One region of the Exiguobacterium sp. E17S genome, then DNA from elsewhere that is predicted to be linked to it. Evidence: a T-box and tRNA genes for the amino acid it is inferred to sense, from the RefSeq annotation. Region 1 holds a T-box; the other regions hold tRNA genes.
The links. A T-box is a leader RNA that pairs with one kind of tRNA and senses whether it is charged. The one in region 1 lies ahead of argS (arginine--tRNA ligase), so its partner is inferred to be a tRNA-Arg.

Region 1 (6,358 bases):
AAAAACCATGTATTTGTAGAATGGAAATTCTTCCTTTACGATGAGAACATCGTTAAAAAAGAAAGGAAGTCCTTTACCATGGCAACTCATTTTGAATCACGTCACGAAACAGGCGTTAAAAAACTCAGCGAATTCACAGACGCAAACGCTGCACAATCTACGCATGACAAAATCTCTGAATCCCTGAAAGATATCGCTCCAGCAGTCGGTGAGTGGATCACGGATTTCGCATACGGTGAAGTTTACAGCCGCGATGGTCTCGTCAACCGTGACCGCGCAATCGTTACGATTGCTTCTCTCGTCACACAAGGTACAGAACCACAGCTTGCTCTCCACATCAATACTGGATTGACAGCTGGTTTAACAGGAAACGAAATCGTCGAAGCTATCATGCATCTTGTTCCTTACACTGGATTCCCACGTGTCTTGAACGCACTTGAAGTCGCAAAAGTTGTCTTTGCAGAACGTGGCGTCACAGTCGAAACAGAATAAGATCCGTACGACTTAATTGAAAAAAGATGGGCATGACGCATTTTCGGGTATCTCCTTAACAAAGGAGTGGTCGATCATGCGTTATGCCCTTTTTGCGGATCTTCACAGCTCATTAGCCGACACAGCGGCTGTCCTAGCTGACATACGGCGGCTCGCTCCCGATGCGCATTTGTTTTGTCTCGGTGATGTTCATGAATGCCATGTCGGTAAAAAGCGAGCGAAGCGCTATTCTTTCGAATCGCTCTCCCTCGTCGTGACGCTCGATGATGATTTTTTAAAGCTGATTGATTTTAAGACGTTACTTGGTAATCAAGAAGAACGCATCCTGTCGCTCGTTCCACCACATCTATCTCCTGTCATCGATGCATTACGCGATTGCCCTCGAAAACAACGGATCGAAGGGGCGTTATTGATTCATGGAGATCAACTCAGTTGGTCGCGGGATTTTCTACCCGACCTGTCACAACAACGCGAACCGTTACTCTTTTTTGGTCATAGTCATATCAGAGGTTTGTTTCGAAATGGCATCGCCAAACCGAGCCCACTAGGTCAAACTTTATCCATCAAAGGAGGACGGTATGCCGTCAATCTAGGTCCCGTCATGTTCGAACGAGAATGGTGTCTTTACGATTCAGAGCAACAAACGATTGTGTTCTATCAGGCGAAGTAAGAAGATACGACAAAAGCCGTCGGGCACAGGGCTCGACGGCTTTTGTTCGTGTATCTTATTGATCAGAGATAACGGACAAGCGATGCCTTGACGACATCTACTTGTGTGAAGTTCGTCTCTTCCGCGAATGTTTCGATGACTTGACGGACATCCCCTTGACGACGTACGAAGCTCGTCGGGACTGGTGTCGTACCGACAAGTTGCTCATGCAGACTCGTCAATCGATGATCATCGATGATCGTCGTCATCAAATCAAGGAATAGCAGAACATGCAGACGGTTCAAATAATCCCATGGTTTGTCTTCCGAACGGAATTCATTACGAGCGAGCCATTTTTTCAATCCGATCGCATCGATTTGACTCAACGTCTCTGTCGTACGTGCTGACTTCCAAAGCGTCAACAGTTCACCCAGTTTTTTCCGTGTCTGTTTCTTACGCATGAAGAATTCAAAATTGTCTTTCGTCCGTAATGCGTCTCCTTCAATCGGAGCAATCAAATCGGCTTCCGGCGCCGTCACGAAATCGTGAACGAAATCGACAGACTCTCCCGGTAACCAAGCAGCGACTTTCCCGTGAAAATCAGCCATAAAGGCGACCGTTTCTGCCAAAGGCTCCTGCTTCATCTGTGAAGCAGCTTGCTGTAATCGTTCTTTCGTCTCAGTCTTCATAATCTACCTCTTCTTATTCGTGGATTGGTCTTACATTTCTTCTGGAGCGCCGACACCAAGCAAACGAAGACCCTCTGTCAAGACGATCGTGACCGACTTGACGAGTGCAAGACGCGATTGTTTTGCTGCGTCATCTTCGAGAACACGGACGTGTCCGTAGTATTTATTGAAGCTTTGTGCAAGATCTAAGACGTAACGGCTGATGATTGACGGCTCACGACGTGTGAACGCGCGATCAATGACCGTCGAGAATTGGTTCAGCATCGAGACGACACCCCATGCATGATCATCGGCACTACCAGCGAATGGTGTGCCATCATAGCCACCTTTACGGAGCAACGAGTGCGCACGGGCATTCGTGTACTGGACATACGGTCCTGTTTCACCTTCGAATTTCAACATCTGCTCAAGGTCGAACTCGATGTTATTCATCCGCTCGTTCTTCAAGTCGTGGAAGATGACGGCGCCGACACCGACTTGACGAGCCGTTGCTTCGGCATTCGCTAAGTTCGGATTTTTTTCCGCGATGTTTTGCTTCGCGACGTCGATCGCTTCTTGTAGTACTTCTTCAAGTAAGACGATCCGACCTTTACGCGTCGACATTTTCTTTCCGTCCTTCATGATCAGACCGAACGGCACATGGTGCATTCCGTCGACGTTCTCAAATCCAAGTTTCTTCAAGACTGCGAACAATTGCTTGAAGTGAAGCGCTTGTTCCCCACCGACGACGTAGAACGCTTGCTCAAAGCGGTACGTTTCGAGACGATAGACAGCAGCTGCTAAGTCACGTGTCGCATAAAGCGTTGCGCCATCTTTCTTTTTAATCAAGGCAGGTGGCATACCTTCTGCTTCGAGGTCGACGACCATTGCCCCTTCTGATTCGACGAGGAGATCTTTTTCTTCGAGCAAATCGATGACGTGTTGCATCTTATCGTTGTAGAAGGCTTCTCCGTTCAAACTATCGAATTTAACACCGAGCATCTCATAGACACGGTTGAACTCAACGAGTGAGACTTCACGGAACCACGTCCAAAGCGTCGTCGCCTGCTCATCACCTTGTTCGAGTTTTTTGAACCAGAGACGTCCTTCGTCCTCAAGTGCCGGATTTGTTTCCGCTTCTTCGTGGAACCGGACGTATAATTTCAACAATTCCTTGATTGGTTCTGCACGGACCGCTTCTTCCTCACCCCACATCGTGTAAGCCACCATCAATTTCCCGAACTGTGTTCCCCAGTCCCCTAAGTGATTGACACCGACGACGTCGTACCCTTTTTTACGTGAGATTTGGTTGAGCGCGTTCCCGATGACCGTCGAACGCAAGTGCCCCATCGAGAATGGTTTCGCGATGTTTGGTGATGAAAAATCAGTGACGATCGTTTTTCCATTCGCTTCACTTGATCCGAACGCCTCTTGCTCCGTCAGGACTTGGTTGACGATTTCTTGCGAGACGACTTCCCGGTTCAAGAAGACGTTGATGTAAGGACCAACAGCTTGAACGTTCGAGAACAACGGCGCGTCAATTTTTTCTGCGAGCTCCGAAGCAATCATGTTCGGTGCTTTACGGAATGCTTTCGCGAGCATGAAACATGGGAATGCCAGATCTCCATGATCTTCATGTTTCGGTTGCTCGATCAGTTGTTCGATTTGTTCAACCGATAAGGCACCTTCCATGACGTGATGTAATACTTCTGCATACTGCGCTTTATAACTCATCTTTATTTCCTCCTGATTCACTGATTTTTTGGCAATAAAAAACGCCCCTTGCGCCACGCGCAAAGAGACGGAATGACCGCGGTACCACTCTTCTTGGTGTCACTCGACACCCACCTTGTTCGGGGATAACGGGGTTCCCCCGGCTACGCCTTTTCCATCAGGAATCGGGCAGCGTCTCAGAAGTGCGTTTCACGACCGGTTCGTCCTCAGGCTTCCACCATTCCCTGATTCGCTAGTTGACGAATATCAACCGTTACTCTCTTCATCATCGACTGTATTCGATATCTTTCACATTATACGCAATTCTTTCTTTTCTCTCAACCTTATTTTTTTGGTAAATGGCTTATCAAAATTTCCACAATTCGGGTATAGGAATAAAAGATACTTCTCAGGGGGAGGGATGTTTCATGCGCTACTACCAACATGTAGCCCGGACGAGCTGGATCGTCTTCGGTCTCGTCGCCTTGACATTATTAGTGATCGGCATCGTTCATCCACCAACCTTCCATCCTTCCGTCTCCATCGTCAACACTCTTTATTTATTCGGACTTGTGCTCCTGTTTCAGTTCGATAATGTCCGTCGTGGTGGCATTTACTATACATTCCAAGAAGGCATCATCTTATTTTTATTCCTCAATTACGGTTTAACGTACGCCTTGATTTTAAGCCAAGTCGGTATTCTCGTCTTTCAATTCTTGTCTCATCGAAAAGCGATTCGTTGGAAACGTTTCGTTTATCTCTACCCGATCAACGCCTTGTTCGATTTAATCTACATCTCGCTTCCGGTCTTTGCGTATTATGCGCTCAGCGGACCAATCGGCTCAAACTTTACGTATACGAAAGCCTTGATTCCTTTCATCGGCTTTTTGATCACCGTCTTCCTTGTCTCTTACTTCCAATGTCTATTCGTCAATCGCTTCCTCTACTTGAAATACGATTGGCAACGTCTCGTAAAGCTTCAGTCCCTCGTCTACGGAATCAGCATGTTAAGTGCTCTACTTGGAATCTGGTTCTACGATGAAAGTCCGCTCGTCGCGGCTACAGTTTCCGCTTTGATTCTCTTTTTGTTCAAACGTCTGTTGCAAGAGCGTGGTGACTCCCTTGAAGCAAACGATAATGCCAAGCGATTTGATGATGCGAAGGAACACTTGTTGATTTCCCGCTTCGAGCGCGAGACGATCGATTCGTTGCTCCTCGATTTACCGCATCTATTGCCGTTTTCTGAAGGTTGGATCTCAATTCAACAACAGCGGAAACAAGTCATCTATAACATCCGGACGAAACAACCGATTGACGTGTTACCACTGTTTCATTCCTTGTCAGCCGACGATTTGCATACCCCGATCATCTATGGGCTGCGTTGCGACTGGGGAAACGATATTCAGATCGGATTGCCTGTCGATCGTCACTCGATGCTAGCGATTCCTTCGATTACGAGCGGCGAGGTCGATGTTTCGATCATCCTATTCCATCAAGTCGCAGACGCCTATGATGCGACAAATGCCGACGAATTATCTCGTTTGCTCCGTATCTTTTGTCGCGTCTTAGAACGCTCACGTGAAACGGTCCAACTCTATACGGAAAGTCGGACCGATGCCTTGACCGAATTACCGAATAGTCGGGCTTTTTATGAACACGGTCGGCAGGAATTTGCCGCTGACTGCTATCCGCTCTCCGTGATCCTGTTCGATATCGATCATTTCAAACGTGTCAATGATACGTACGGTCATAAAGTAGGCGATCTCGTCCTTCGTGAACTCGGTCGACGTATCCAGGCGATCCAATTACAATATGATGATGTCTTTGCTGCTCGTTATGGCGGGGAGGAATTCGTACTTCTGTTGCGAAATGGTAGTCAAGAGGCTGCTATCCAGATTGCCGAGACGGTCCGCCATGCGGTCATGGATCGTCCCTTCCTCGTCGATGGTCACCGACTGTCCTTAACCGTCAGCCTCGGAATTGATACAGTGGAGGAAAGATATCAACGGACGTTCGAAGAATCACTCCGTCAAGCCGACCATGCACTCTATGTCGGCGGAAAACACAATGGACGCAATTGTACCGCGCATTATGCAAATCTTTGAAAGGTCGTGACTCTATTGTCGATTACGGAAATTGAAATGACGCTACCGACATCACAAACTCACCGGACGATTCGGATTCATCGGCCACCCCATTTAGATCCTTCTGAAGCGTTACCAGTGATTTATATGCACGATGGACAAAACGCCTTCAGTGGAGAAACCGCCTCGTTCGGAAAAGGCTGGGAGATTCATCTTGCGCTACAACAGACACAGATTCCGGCAATGGTCGTCGCGATCGACAGTCCAGAAGACGGCATGGACCGTTATGACGACTACGCTCCTTGGAGTGATGAAGCTTTATTGATGCGGACTGCTTATCCTTCGCACCGGAAATCAATCGGCGGAAACGGTAAGGTCTACATGGACTGGATCATCCGCGAGTTAAAACCATACATTGATGCCAACTACGCGACACGCCCTGACGATACGACGATGATCGGCAGCTCGATGGGTGGCGTCATCTCGCTCTATGGATTATTCGCGTATCCGGAAGTCATCACGCGCGTCGCTGCCCTGTCGACGGCCGGATGGGCAAACTTCTCCTCACTCCTTGAATTCATCGAGCGTAGTCCGTCTCTGTCTGCTGCCCATCGCTGTTATATGGATGTCGGGACAAAAGAAGTGAGTGGCCCGATGACGGAGACAGATTATTTACACACAAATGATGTCTTAGCGCGAGCGGTCGAACAGAAACTTACTCAAAGTCGCTATACGATCATTCCGGAAGCAAT
Region 2 (6,358 bases), on a different contig from region 1:
GCCGATGTCATCGTCCTTGGTCCGGGTAGTCTCTATACGAGTATCATCCCGAACGTTCTGATTGATGAGATCCGGGAAGCGATCCAACAATCACTAGCTCCGGTCGTCTATATTTGTAACGTCATGACACAACCCGGTGAGACGACGGCGTTCACAGCGAATGAACATTTAGCGGCACTGGAACGCTTCCTCGGACAAGGCGTCGTTGATACGATCATCGTCAACAACGAATCGATCGATGCGAGTTATCTGAAGAAATACCAGAAGGATCACGCTGACATCGTCACCTATAATGAAAAACAATTCGAGCTCGCCGGCGTTGAAGTGCTAGCAGACGATATCGTCGATTACAATCATCACTTCATCCGTCATGACTCAGATGCCGTCGCTAGCCTCGTCATGCGAAAAGTGTTGTCGATTCGACGGATGCGTCAACTCGAAGGAAAGGAGGAGCTGACATGAGCTTTGCCTCAGAAGTCAAAAAAGAATTAACGCAGATTCCGATCACCGATCACGAGATGAAGGCGGAACTCGCGGCACTCGCTCGGATGAACGGTGCGATCTCGTTCGGTCTCGGACGTGGTCTGACACTCGATATCTCGACCGAGAATGCCTCGATTGCCCGTCGGATTTACTCATTGCTGAAAAAAGCATACGGAGTCCATCTTGATCTGCTCGTGCGGAAGAAAATGCGTCTGAAAAAGAATAACGTCTACATCGTCCGCGTCAAACAACAGGCGGATAAGATTTTGCAAGACCTCGGAATCCTCGGAGAGGGGTTCACGATGATTCGTTCAATCAGTGATACGATCCTTAACGATGAACGAAAAGCACGGGCGTATTTACGAGGGGCGTTCCTCGCCGGGGGTTCGCTCAACAATCCGGCGACGTCGTCGTATCACTTGGAGATCTTCAGCCTATATGAAGAACATAATGCAGCGCTCCGTGGTCTATCGAACGTCTTTGATTTGAACGCGAAAGCGATCGAACGGAAAAAGGGACACATCCTCTACATCAAGGAGAGCGAGAAGATTTCCGATTTCCTCAAGCTCGTTGATGCGACACAATCGATGCTGCGGTTCGAGGACGTCCGGATCTTAAAAGATATGCGTAACTCGGTCAACCGTCTCGTCAACTGTGAGACAGCGAACCTCAACAAGACGGTCGGTGCGGCATTACGTCAAGTTGAGAACATCAAGTTTCTTGAGCGGACGGTCGGACTCGATGTCTTACCGGATAAGTTGAAGGAGATCGCGATCTTGCGCGTGACACATCAAGACGTCACGTTACAAGAGCTCGGGGAGATGGTCGAAAGCGGCTCCATCTCAAAATCAGGGATCAATCACCGGTTGCGGAAGATTGATCAAATCGCTGAAAAAGTACGGAATGGAGAGTCGATGACAGGGGCCTTATAAGAGGGTCGCTTGCGGGATGAACCATAGTCTACTATAATATATAGTCGATGCAACTAAATGTTCGAATTAAGGAGTTTTTGAAATGGCTAACGAAAAGAAACGTATTTCGCTGACAGTCGATGCGAAGTTTGATGAAGTGTTAACAAAAAAAGCGAAATCAATCGGTGTACCGAAAAGCACACTCGTTGCGTTCGCAACATCTTTATTCCTGAAACAATTACAAGCAGAAGAAGAGCTTTCGCCACATGCGAACGCGATCTACTCGCTGATTCGTGAAAACCACGATATCGTTTCAGACATCACAGACTTGATCGACTGATCATCGACCTCTCGTTCTATAAGGAACGGGAGGTTTTTTTGTATGCAACGATAAACGACAAGACTTTATGGATACAAAAAAAGTGCCTCCCGAAGGAGACACTCTGGATGACTTATGCACGTTCCATGACGCGGTCGATGAGACCATAATCAGCAGCAGCTTGCGCTGACATGAAGTTGTCACGCTCTGTATCGCGTTCGATGACTTCAAGTGGTTGTCCTGTGTTTTCAGCCATGATTTTGTTGAGGTGCTCACGCATTTTGATGATACGCTCCGCATGGATTTTGATATCCGATGCTTGACCTTGTGTACCACCGAGTGGTTGGTGGATCATGATTTCAGCGTTTGGTAACGCGAAACGTTTTCCTTTTGCGCCTGCTTGGAGCAAGAACGCACCCATCGATGCAGCCATACCGATACAAATCGTTGAGACTTGTGGCTTGATGAAGTTCATTGTATCGTAAATCGCCATACCGGCAGTGATTGAACCACCTGGGCTGTTGATGTAAAGCGAGATTTCTTTATCTGGATCTTCTGCTGCTAAGAAAAGAAGTTGGGCAACGACTGAGTTGGCGACGTTGTCGTCAATCGCGCTCCCGAGAAGAATGATGCGGTCTTTTAGCAAACGTGAGTAGATATCGTAAGCACGTTCCCCGCGGTTTGTTTGTTCGATGACTGTTGGAATTAACATAGTCTTTGCCTCCTTATAGTTGGTATGTAGCTTCCTATTCGACTTATCCTTATCATAATCCTTTGGTCAATATTGGTCAAAAGATACGATGCGACTTTTAGGTATTTTTCCATTACAAGGGCAAATGAAACATATCAATATAGAAAAAAGGCAACGCCATTGCTGGCATTGCCTTGTGGTTGAATAAATGGTACACCCGGAGAGATTCGAACTCCCGACACCTGGTACCGGAAACCAGTGCTCTATCCCCTGAGCTACGGGTGCATCTGATGTACTGAACAATTAATAGTATAGCGACATTTTTTCAGAAAAGCAATAGGGAAGGATGACTTTTCTTTTCCTGAGCGGTTCGAGAAAGGTTCAGAGCATGTTTTTTAAAACGTTTCTTCTATAATAAGAAGTGGAGGAGGGGGAATCGATGGATCAACGCCAGGAACAGACGCAACAGATGACATTATCGGCGTCACAACAATATCAGTTACATGTACTTGAGCAACCAGCAGCTGAGCTCGAGGAGGAATGGCGACGGTTGAAACGACGGTTGCATCGTCATTACCCGAATCAGGTTTCGCTAGAGGTCGAGCAGATGGCAGGACATTTGGCATCCTATGAAGACAAGCTTCTTGCACAAATACGTTTAGAATCAGTCAGACAGGAAATAGGATATATGGCGGAACAACTCATCGTGTATTTAGAAGCGGACGGTTTATTGCGGACATCGGACGAGCAGCTCGCTGCATCCTTCTCGACCGATGTCGCAACGATTACAGAAGCACGGACACTCTTACAACAATGTGAACCAGTCGGCATCGCTGCCCGCTCGGAGCGCGAGTGCCAATGGTTACAGGCGATCGAGCTAGACGACGCGGAATTGATCGGACTGACGGATCGGCTACGACATGAACCGGCGAGTCAGGTATTCGCGCAGTTCAGTGAACAGGATCGAGCGCGGTTGCGAAAACGATTGACGCGGCTGAGCCGGACACCGGATCTTCCTAAAGAAGAACAATCGGTTATGGCAGAAGCACGGATTCACCTGTTAGATGGAAAACTTCAAATCGACTGGATGACACTCGACACGGATCAGACGTGGCTCGGATTAAAAGAGGCAACGCCTTTTTTGCGCGCGTACGAACGACGTCGCGTCACGATGCAAGCCATCCTCTCGGTTTTGCTTAAGCGACAAGAACGCTGGTTCAAGGGAGAACTGCATCTCGAGCCACTGACGAAAAAACAAGTCGCTGAGGCAACGGGACATCATCCGTCAACGATTGGTCGAGCGATTGCTGCGAAGTATGTCGAGACGGTCCATGGTCTCGTTGCTTTAGAAGACTTGTTCGTCTCACGGACGACAAGCGGAGATTCGAGTTTTTTGATTAAACGGCGGATCGCCGAATACATTCAACACAGCAATCGTCCGTTAAGTGATCAGCAATTGACGGATCGTCTGCAAGCAGACGGTCTGACAGTCGCAAGGCGGACGGTCGCGAAGTACCGGGCAGCGCTTGGTTTAACGAAAAAAACGATGCAGCAAAGGAAGGCGCAATCAGAATGGGATTAAAACGACACAGACACTTAACACTCTATTCACGTCCGGGATGTACGCTATGTGAAGAGGCCGCCATCTTACTCGACTTCGTACTCGATGAGTTTCCGGAATGGACGTTCGAGGAAGTCAACATTGATCAGGATGAAGCGCTCAGTCTACGGTTCTTATACGAGATTCCGGTCGTCATGCATGATGAGGAAATCTGGAGTTATGGCAAATTCGAGACGGAAACGATAAGAAACCGCTTACTTCAAAAAACTTGAGAAACGAGACTTGCAAGGCGAGAAATGGACTGTTATGATAACGGTGTACCAAGTGGGACACGTTATGACATGCGGGACAGAAAGCGTCCAGCTACTTGAGAGGAGAGGGAAATACATGATTCGGCAGTTAGTCCAGATCCAAAAACGAATCGTGCCTGATCTGATCGAAGAAATGCAGACACGCTACGACATCCTTCATTACGTACGACTGATGCAACCGATCGGACGACGTACACTTGCGACAAGCCTTGGCTTGACGGAACGCGTCTTACGGCGGGAAGTCGACTTCTTGAAGCAGCAAGACCTCCTAGAGGTTGCGACGCAAGGAATGTCCTTGACGGATGAAGGACGAAACGTTCTTCGCAGCATGCACAGCATCATGGGAGAACTCGCAGGGATCTCAGACATGGCGAAAGCCTTGAAAGAGAGACTCGGAGTACGGGACGTCGTCATCGTACCGGGTGATTCCGATGAGACCTTCTGGGTACAACGAGACATGGGGCGGGCGACCGTCGCACGACTCAAACGAGAGCTTTCTTCAGACCATCACAATACGATCGCTGTCACAGGCGGTACGACGATGGCTTCCGTCGCGGCGATGATGTCGCCAGATAAGGAACACCGTCCGATGACGTTCGTTCCGGCACGCGGAGGACTGGGAGAAACGCTCGAACTACAAGCGAACACAGTATGCTCACGGATGGCGTCACGCGCTCAAAGTGATTATCATCTGCTTCACATCCCGGACATGGTCAGCACAGAGACGTTCGTCAAGATGATCGAAGAGCCGAGCATAAAAAATGTGCTTCAAATGATTAAAGGTGCTTCAATCGTGGTACATGGAATTGGTGAGGCGAAAACGATGGCAAAACGTCGTCGCGCGTCTGAGGATCTCCTGACCCGACTGGAACATGAACAGGCAGTAGCGGAAGCATTCGGATATTACTTCGACCGAGACGGGAACATCGTGCACCGGGTCAAGACGGTTGGTCTTCAACTGGCTGACTTGAAGCAAGTCGAACACGTCATCGTCGTCGCAGGTGGTCATTCGAAGGCAGAAGCGATCAACGCCTATGTCAAACAGTCGCCGGACATCATCCTGATTACGGATGAAGGCGCAGCAGCTTCGATTTTGAAGGGTAACCCCCTTTTGAATAATAGATAACTCGCTTTACATTAAAAGGAGGAAAATTATCATGGCAGTAAAAGTTGGTATTAACGGATTTGGACGTATCGGACGTTTGGCACTTCGTCAAATTCTTCAATTCGATGGAATCGAAGTAGTCGCGATCAACGACCTTACAGACACTAAAATGCTTGCACACCTTCTCAAATATGATACGACTCAAGGTCGTTTCGACGGCGAAGTTGAAGTACACGACGGTTACTTCCTCGTCAACGGTAAAGAAATCAAAACACTTGCTAACCGCAACCCAGAAGAACTCCCATGGGGCGAGCTCGGTGTTGACATCGTTCTCGAATGTACTGGTTTCTTCACAGACAAAGAAAAAGCTGAGCTTCACTTGAAAGCTGGCGCTAAAAAAGTCGTTATCTCTGCACCTGCAACTGGCGACATGAAAACAGTCGTCTTCAACACGAACCACGAAATCCTTGACGGAACTGAAACAGTTATCTCTGGTGCTTCTTGTACTACAAACTGTCTCGCGCCAATGGCTAAAGTTCTCCAAGATCAGTTCGGAATCGTTGAAGGTCTCATGACTACGATCCACGCTTACACTGGTGACCAAAACACACTCGACGCTCCACACCCTAAAGGTGACTTCCGTCGTGCACGTGCGGCAGCAGCAAACATCGTTCCTAACTCAACTGGTGCTGCAAAAGCAATCGGTCTCGTTCTTCCAGAACTTCAAGGTAAACTTGACGGATCTGCACAACGTGTACCAGTCGCTACAGGTTCACTCACTGAGCTCGTAACTGTACTCGACAAAAAAGTTTCTGTAGAAGAAGTCAACGCAGCAATGAAAGCAGCTGCTAACGAGTCTTACGGTTACACTGAAGACGAAATCGTTTCTTCTGACATCGTTGGTATCTCTTACGGATCACTCTTTGATGCAACACAAACTAAAGTCATGACAGTCGGCGACAAACAACTCGTTAAAA
Region 3 (6,358 bases), on a different contig from region 1:
TGAAGTCAATCATGGGTGTTCTTTCACTCGGAATCGCGAAAGATTCAGATATCAAAATCGTTGCAAACGGTGACGATGCTTCTGAAGCAATCACGACTCTTTCAGATATGCTGACTAGCGAAGGTCTTGCTCAGTAATCCTGTAATCGTACATTCTCGGACGCCGGTCTTGCACCGTCGTCCTTTTTTGTTACCATAGGAATGAGAGAAAGAGGTGGAGAAGAGTGAATCGAGCGATTGGAGTACTGGATTCCGGAGTCGGTGGGTTGACGGTCGCACGTGAATTGATGCGACAGTTGCCCCATGAGCGAATCATCTATGTCGGGGATACATTACGGTGTCCGTATGGTCCTCGTCCAGAGGAGGAGATTCGTGAGTTTACGTGGGAGATGATTGATTATCTCGTGCAACAAGATGTGAAATTGATCGTGATCGCCTGTAACACAGCCACGGCTGTCGTCTTAAAAGAAGCGCGAGAACGTTTAAATATACCTGTCATCGGTGTCATTGATCCTGGAGCCCGCGCGGCAGTTAAGGTGACGCGTACGAAACGAATCGGTGTCATTGGAACGAAGATGACGATTACAAGTAATTCCTACGAGAAGGCATTACGCCACGTCGAAGGACAAGTCGTTGTCGAATCGTTAGCGTGCCCGCCGTTCGTCCCGCTCGTCGAGTCGATGCAGACAGACGGTGCGTACGTTGAACGTGTCGTTGCCAATACATTACGACCATTGATGAATTACGATATGGATACATTGATCCTCGGGTGCACTCATTACCCGCTCCTAGCAGATGTGATTGGACGGGTCATCGGACCAGGCGTCCAGCTAATCTCTTCAGGAGACGAGACAGCGCTCGAGGTAGCAGCACTACTTGATTACAATACGATTTCAGCAGATGTGACACAAATTCCGGAACATCGTTATTATGCGACAGGCGATATCCGCTCATTTGATCAGATTGCGACGGACTGGCTCGATCAGACCATCCATGCGGAGCGCATCGTGCTTGGAACGGAGGAAGATTAAATGCGGATAGACCAACGAACGGCGGACCATCTCCGTCCTATTCAATTATCGATTGATGTCAATAAACACGCAGAAGGTTCTGTCTTGATTGAACTGGGCGATACGAAAGTCCTCTGTACGGCGACCGTCGAGGAGAAGGTGCCACCGTTCCTTCGCGGTAAACGCCAGGGCTGGATCAATGCGGAATATTCGATGTTACCACGTGCGACGGCTCAGCGGACCGCACGAGAAGCCGTCCGTGGCAAGCAGACGGGACGGACGATGGAAATCCAACGTCTGATCAGCCGCTCGCTTCGGGCCGTCGTTGATTTAGAGAAGCTCGGGGAACGAACGATCTGGATCGATTGTGACGTTATTCAGGCAGATGGCGGCACACGAACGGCATCGATCACTGGTGGTTTTTTGGCACTCGTCCGAGCAGTCGATCAATTGATTCAAGCGGGAAAACTGACAGATACACCGATTAAAGAGGGCATCGCAGCCATCTCGGTTGGAATCGTCGAGTCGAATGTCTTGCTCGATCTATGCTATGAAGAGGACGCTGCGGCGGAAGTCGACTTCAATCTCGTCATGACCTCGTCGGGGAAAATCGTCGAAATGCAGGCGACAGGGGAAGAGTCGACATTTTCCCGTCAAGAGATGCTCGAAATGCTCGAACTTGGGGAAAAAGGAATTAAGGAACTGATTGATGCTGGCCGTGAGGCACTCGGTGTCTCTTGGTGGTATGTAGGAGAAGAAGTGGGGGAACATAGATGAAGGTCATCGTCGCAACACACAATGCAGGTAAAGTGAAGGAACTTGAAAGCATGCTGGGTCGTCTCGGTTATACGGTCGAGTCGTTACTCGATCACGCCGATGCTCCGGAAACGGATGAAACAGGTGAGACATTCGAGGAGAATGCACTTTTAAAAGCAACAGAGGCTGCCGCCTACTTTGGTCACGCAGTACTTGCTGATGATTCAGGTCTTGAAGTCGATGCTTTAGATGGCGCTCCAGGTGTCTACTCGGCACGCTTCGCGGGTCTTGAAAAGTCGGATGCGGCGAATAACGCTCTACTACTTGAAAAGTTAAAAAGTGTTCCGGAGGAAGAGCGGACAGCGCGCTTCGTTTGTGTCCTCGCGCTAGCGAAACCAACAGGCGAGACATTGACGGTTCGTGGAACGATGGAAGGGCGAATCGGTTTTGAAGCGGCGGGTTCGAACGGTTTCGGTTATGATCCATTGTTCGTCACGGCAAGCGGACAGACGGCTGCTGAGTTGACGAAAGAAGAAAAAGCGATGATTAGTCATCGTGGCAATGCATTGCGCAAGCTCGAACAGGACTTAACTACTTTCTTAGGAGTGTGATGAAGATGAGAGCGTTGATCGTTAGTGATAGCCATGGACTAGAACAAGAACTGCTTACGATATTCGAACGTCACCAAGACGTGGATTTGGCATTTCATTGTGGGGACTCCCAATTGACGCGCGACATCGAATCATTATATCCATATCGTGTTGTCCGAGGAAATTGCGATTACGGACACGATTTTCCGGAAGAAGTCATGTCGGAAATGGATGGTCGTACCATCCTTTGTGTCCACGGACATCGTCAGGACGTCAAATACAGTCTAGATGTCTTGCAGCATCATGCGAAGGAAAAGCAGGCGGACATCGTCTTATATGGTCATTCCCATGTTGCGAAGGCTGAATATCGGGACGGCGTGTTATTCATCAATCCAGGTTCAATCCGGATGCCACGTCATCGACCAGACAAGACGTATGCGATTCTTGAAGTGGATCAAAACCGTTATTCTGTCGATTTTCTCGATGTGAATGGCGATCGAGTGAATGCCCTGCATCTGGACGGAACATTTTTGTAATAAAATAAATGCAATGTTTGTAATGTGATTGACACGAAAGAATTGTTCTAGTATAGTTTATTCGTGTTGACACGTCCCAATAGCTCAGCAGGATAGAGCAACGGCCTTCTAAGCCGTCGGTCGGGGGTTCGAATCCCTCTTGGGACGCTATAATTAAAATAGAGACTGCCCTTACGAGGGTGGTCTCTTTTTTTTATTCCGATTTTCGATTATAATTAAGGTATCATGAACTCGAAAGGGATGAATGCTATGTGGAAGAAAGTTGGAGCAGTCCTCGTGCTAAGTACGTTTCTTGCTGGATGTAGTGAGATTTCAAATACAGTCGACGATGCAAAACAACAAGTCAACGATGTAAAAAATAGTGTCGATTACGCTGGAGAACTTCAAGGCATTGCGAAAGATACAGCGCAAGTCACGTCAGATTTGTCGGCTTCCTTGAATGAGGCGGCTACGACAGCGCGTGAATCCGCGAACCCTGAACAAGCACTTGATCAACAAATCGAAAAGTTGAAGGAAAACGGAACGATTGATCAGTTCAATCAAGAACTGGATCAAATCGATCAACGATTAGCGGGACTTGAAAATCCGCCGCAAGAATTGCAGAATTTAAGTGCAAAACTCGAGCAGTACGTGAATCAATCGGAAGACATCGCTCGATTACTTGAAGCTGACGTCTCATTAGATACATTGAATCGATTAGGAATCGAACAGGCGGGACAACTTCAAGAAGCGATCACGAACTGGACGTCTTTACTCAATCCATTTACGAAATAAGAAGTTGAACATGAAGGAGTGCCGGAATATGGGGACATCGCGCTGGATGGAACATGAACTAGAAGTAGAACGAGCGCGGATTCTTCGTTTGCCCGCTTCTAAACAAGAACAATTGATTATGGAATTAGAGACTGACCAATTGACAGGAGAAGATGTCTTACACCGGCTCTATGTCATTCAACCACTCTTAATGCATGACCGTGAACGATTTGAAACAGTGGCAGAACGATTTCTTGAAGTCGAGGGTGTCGAGCAAGTGCTCGCACTCTTTCTTTATGAACTCGGAGAACGTTATCCGATGAAACTCGCTTTGCGCTCGGCATCACCGTATCTGCCTTATGGGCTCGCGCTTCGATTAGATGAAATCAAACAACAGATGCGTGTTCGCGAACAAAAGCCGGCAGTTCAAAACAATCCTGTTGCGCAGCGTGAGGTAACATCAGCAACGGAATTGATGCATGTGTTGCGACATGGCAGTTGGGTCGAACAAATGCGCCAATTGACCGGTATGGAATTCGAACGGACATCTGAGCTCATTGCATATATCACCCAGAAATATCTTCAGGCGCAAGAGACAGAACATCAAAGTCTACTCGTCATTGATCAGTTATTAGGAAGCGTGCTTGATCACGTGTCATATCCGGTAAGCATTCATGTGCCACACGTAGATGTAGACTGGACGATCTCGTCACGCGAAGATTTAGAAGAAATCCTGCTGGTACATCAACAGGAGCAACAAGCGTTACTGGCATCGATGCATACGTTAGAGCGAATGGATCCGTTCCGAGCGTTGCTCGTCTTGCGATCAGATCAACTGATTCATCTTGAAGAACGAGAACGAATCGGATCAGACATGGAGAAGTGGCTCGCAGCATGCGAAGAACTCGCAGGTCTGACATTTGAACGTGAAGAACCTGAACGTATCCTCAGTCCGCTGGCGAAGCGGTTATATCGAGCGGCACATATCCTTTATCCAGAAGTCATCGCATTCGAGCAGATTTACTTCGATTGAGACATCTGGAAACGATTCGTTCAACAGTGGTAATCGTCAGAACGATTGTGCTATAATGTGACTTGTTGTACACACATGTACGCTAATTGACAATTTTGGAGGGACTCAGCATGACTGCAAAATGGGAAAAACAATCAGGTAGCCTCGGCGTCCTCACGTATGAAGCGCCTGCTGAAGCATTTGATAAAGCGGTAGACCAAGCGTTCAAGAAAGTCGTTAAGACTTTGAACACACCTGGTTTCCGTAAAGGAAAAATGCCACGCGCAATGTTCAACAAAATGTACGGTGAAGAAGCACTATACCAAGATGCACTCGATATCCTTTACAAGGACACAATCGAAGGTGCAGTCGTCGAATCAGGAATCGAGCCAATCGCGCTTGAGAACATCGACGTTGAAACACTCGAAAAAGGCAAGCCAGTCGAATTCAAAATCACGTTCGTCATCGAGCCAGAAGCTACACTCGGTGAGTACAAAGGTCTTGAGTACACAGCAGTTGAAACGAACGTTACTGACGAAGACGTCGACGCTGAACTCAAAACATTACAAGAACGCGGTGCAGAACTCGTCGTTAAAGAAGATGGCGTCATCGAGAATGGCGATACAGTCGTATTCGACTTCGCAGGTTTCGATGGGGAAAACCAATTCGACGGCGGAACTGCTGAGAACTACTCACTCGTCATCGGTTCTGGAAACTTCATTCCTGGATTCGAAGAGCAAATGGTCGGTTTAAAAACTGGCGAGCAAAAAGATCTTGAAGTGACATTCCCAGAGGAATACCACGAAGCATCACTCGCTGGAAAACCAGTTACATTCAAAGTAACGATCCACGAAGTTAAAGCACAAGAGCTCCCTGAATTGACAGATGAGTTCGCAAAAGAAATGGATGAAGAAGTTTCTTCACTCGACGAGTTGAAAACAAAAATCCGTACGCGTCTCGAAAACACACGCAAACAAGAAGCTGATGCTTCAATGCGCGATGAGTTAGTCGAAGCGGCTACGAAAAATGCGACAGTTGATCTTCCAGAAGTCATGGTCGAAAACGAAGTCGAGCGTATGGTTCAAGAGTTCACACAACGTATTCAATCACAAGGCATCGACCTCAACATGTACTTCCAGTTGACTGGAACGACAGAAGAGGCAATGCGTTCTGAAATGAAAGAGCAAGCGGAAGAGCGCGTTAAAGCACGTCTCGTCCTCAAGCAAATCGTTGCTGACGAAAAAATCGAAGTAACAGATGAGGAAACTCAAGCTGAACTTCAATCAATGTCAGAACTCTACAACATCCCTGCAGATCAACTTGAAACGATGCTTGCACCACAAGGTGGTCTTGAAACGCTTAAAGGCGATCTTCAATTCCGTAAAGCTATCGATGTTCTCGTCGACAACGCAAAAGCAAAATAAGCCATTTCATGGTTTTCGATCGACTTCAAGCCCAATTTCTGGTCTTGGAGTCGATTTTTTTGTACGATAGGTCAAACAAGGACAAACGATCCTTGGTTCAGAACATCAAACTGTAAATCGTTCGTCCAGGATTTGAAAGACTTTCCTTGTTCATGCTACAATCATAAATAGTAAAACGTGAGACGGGATGCTACAGGCGTCCATACAATTTCCACGTTAAAGGGGTGGACCTTTATGTTTAAATTTAACGAAGAAAAAGGTCAGCTAAAATGTTCTTT

Region 2: it encodes a tRNA-Arg, which carries the amino acid that the T-box ahead of argS (arginine--tRNA ligase) is inferred to sense. The anticodon was not compared.
Region 3: it encodes a tRNA-Arg, which carries the amino acid that the T-box ahead of argS (arginine--tRNA ligase) is inferred to sense. The anticodon was not compared.

The regions. Positions count from the first base shown of each region.
Region 1 is NZ_JBYLRU010000004.1:40,133-46,490, forward strand. Features, by position in the region: gene AC3B4V_RS12600 (carboxymuconolactone decarboxylase family protein) at 79-492, shown strand; gene AC3B4V_RS12605 (metallophosphoesterase family protein) at 569-1,162, shown strand; gene AC3B4V_RS12610 (hypothetical protein) at 1,225-1,830, opposite strand; gene argS (arginine--tRNA ligase) at 1,861-3,543, opposite strand; T-box leader at 3,604-3,821, opposite strand; gene AC3B4V_RS12620 (GGDEF domain-containing protein) at 3,951-5,627, shown strand; gene AC3B4V_RS12625 (alpha/beta hydrolase) at 5,643-6,358, shown strand, end outside.
Region 2 is NZ_JBYLRU010000001.1:1,496,024-1,502,381, reverse strand. Features, by position in the region: gene AC3B4V_RS07785 (gluconeogenesis factor YvcK family protein) at 1-462, shown strand, start outside; gene whiA (DNA-binding protein WhiA) at 459-1,415, shown strand; gene AC3B4V_RS07775 (hypothetical protein) at 1,498-1,734, shown strand; partial or broken gene clpP (ATP-dependent Clp endopeptidase proteolytic subunit ClpP) at 1,847-2,431, opposite strand; tRNA gene AC3B4V_RS07765 (tRNA-Arg) at 2,614-2,689, opposite strand; gene AC3B4V_RS07760 (RNA polymerase factor sigma-54) at 2,844-3,986, shown strand; gene AC3B4V_RS07755 (glutaredoxin family protein) at 3,977-4,237, shown strand; gene AC3B4V_RS07750 (sugar-binding transcriptional regulator) at 4,353-5,402, shown strand; gene gap (type I glyceraldehyde-3-phosphate dehydrogenase) at 5,434-6,358, shown strand, end outside.
Region 3 is NZ_JBYLRU010000001.1:1,251,827-1,258,184, reverse strand. Features, by position in the region: gene AC3B4V_RS06555 (phosphocarrier protein HPr) at 1-137, shown strand, start outside; gene racE (glutamate racemase) at 224-1,030, shown strand; gene rph (ribonuclease PH) at 1,031-1,786, shown strand; gene AC3B4V_RS06540 (XTP/dITP diphosphatase) at 1,783-2,376, shown strand; gene AC3B4V_RS06535 (metallophosphoesterase family protein) at 2,382-2,891, shown strand; tRNA gene AC3B4V_RS06530 (tRNA-Arg) at 2,965-3,038, shown strand; gene AC3B4V_RS06525 (hypothetical protein) at 3,141-3,665, shown strand; gene AC3B4V_RS06520 (hypothetical protein) at 3,694-4,677, shown strand; gene tig (trigger factor) at 4,788-6,080, shown strand; gene clpX (ATP-dependent protease ATP-binding subunit ClpX) at 6,315-6,358, shown strand, end outside.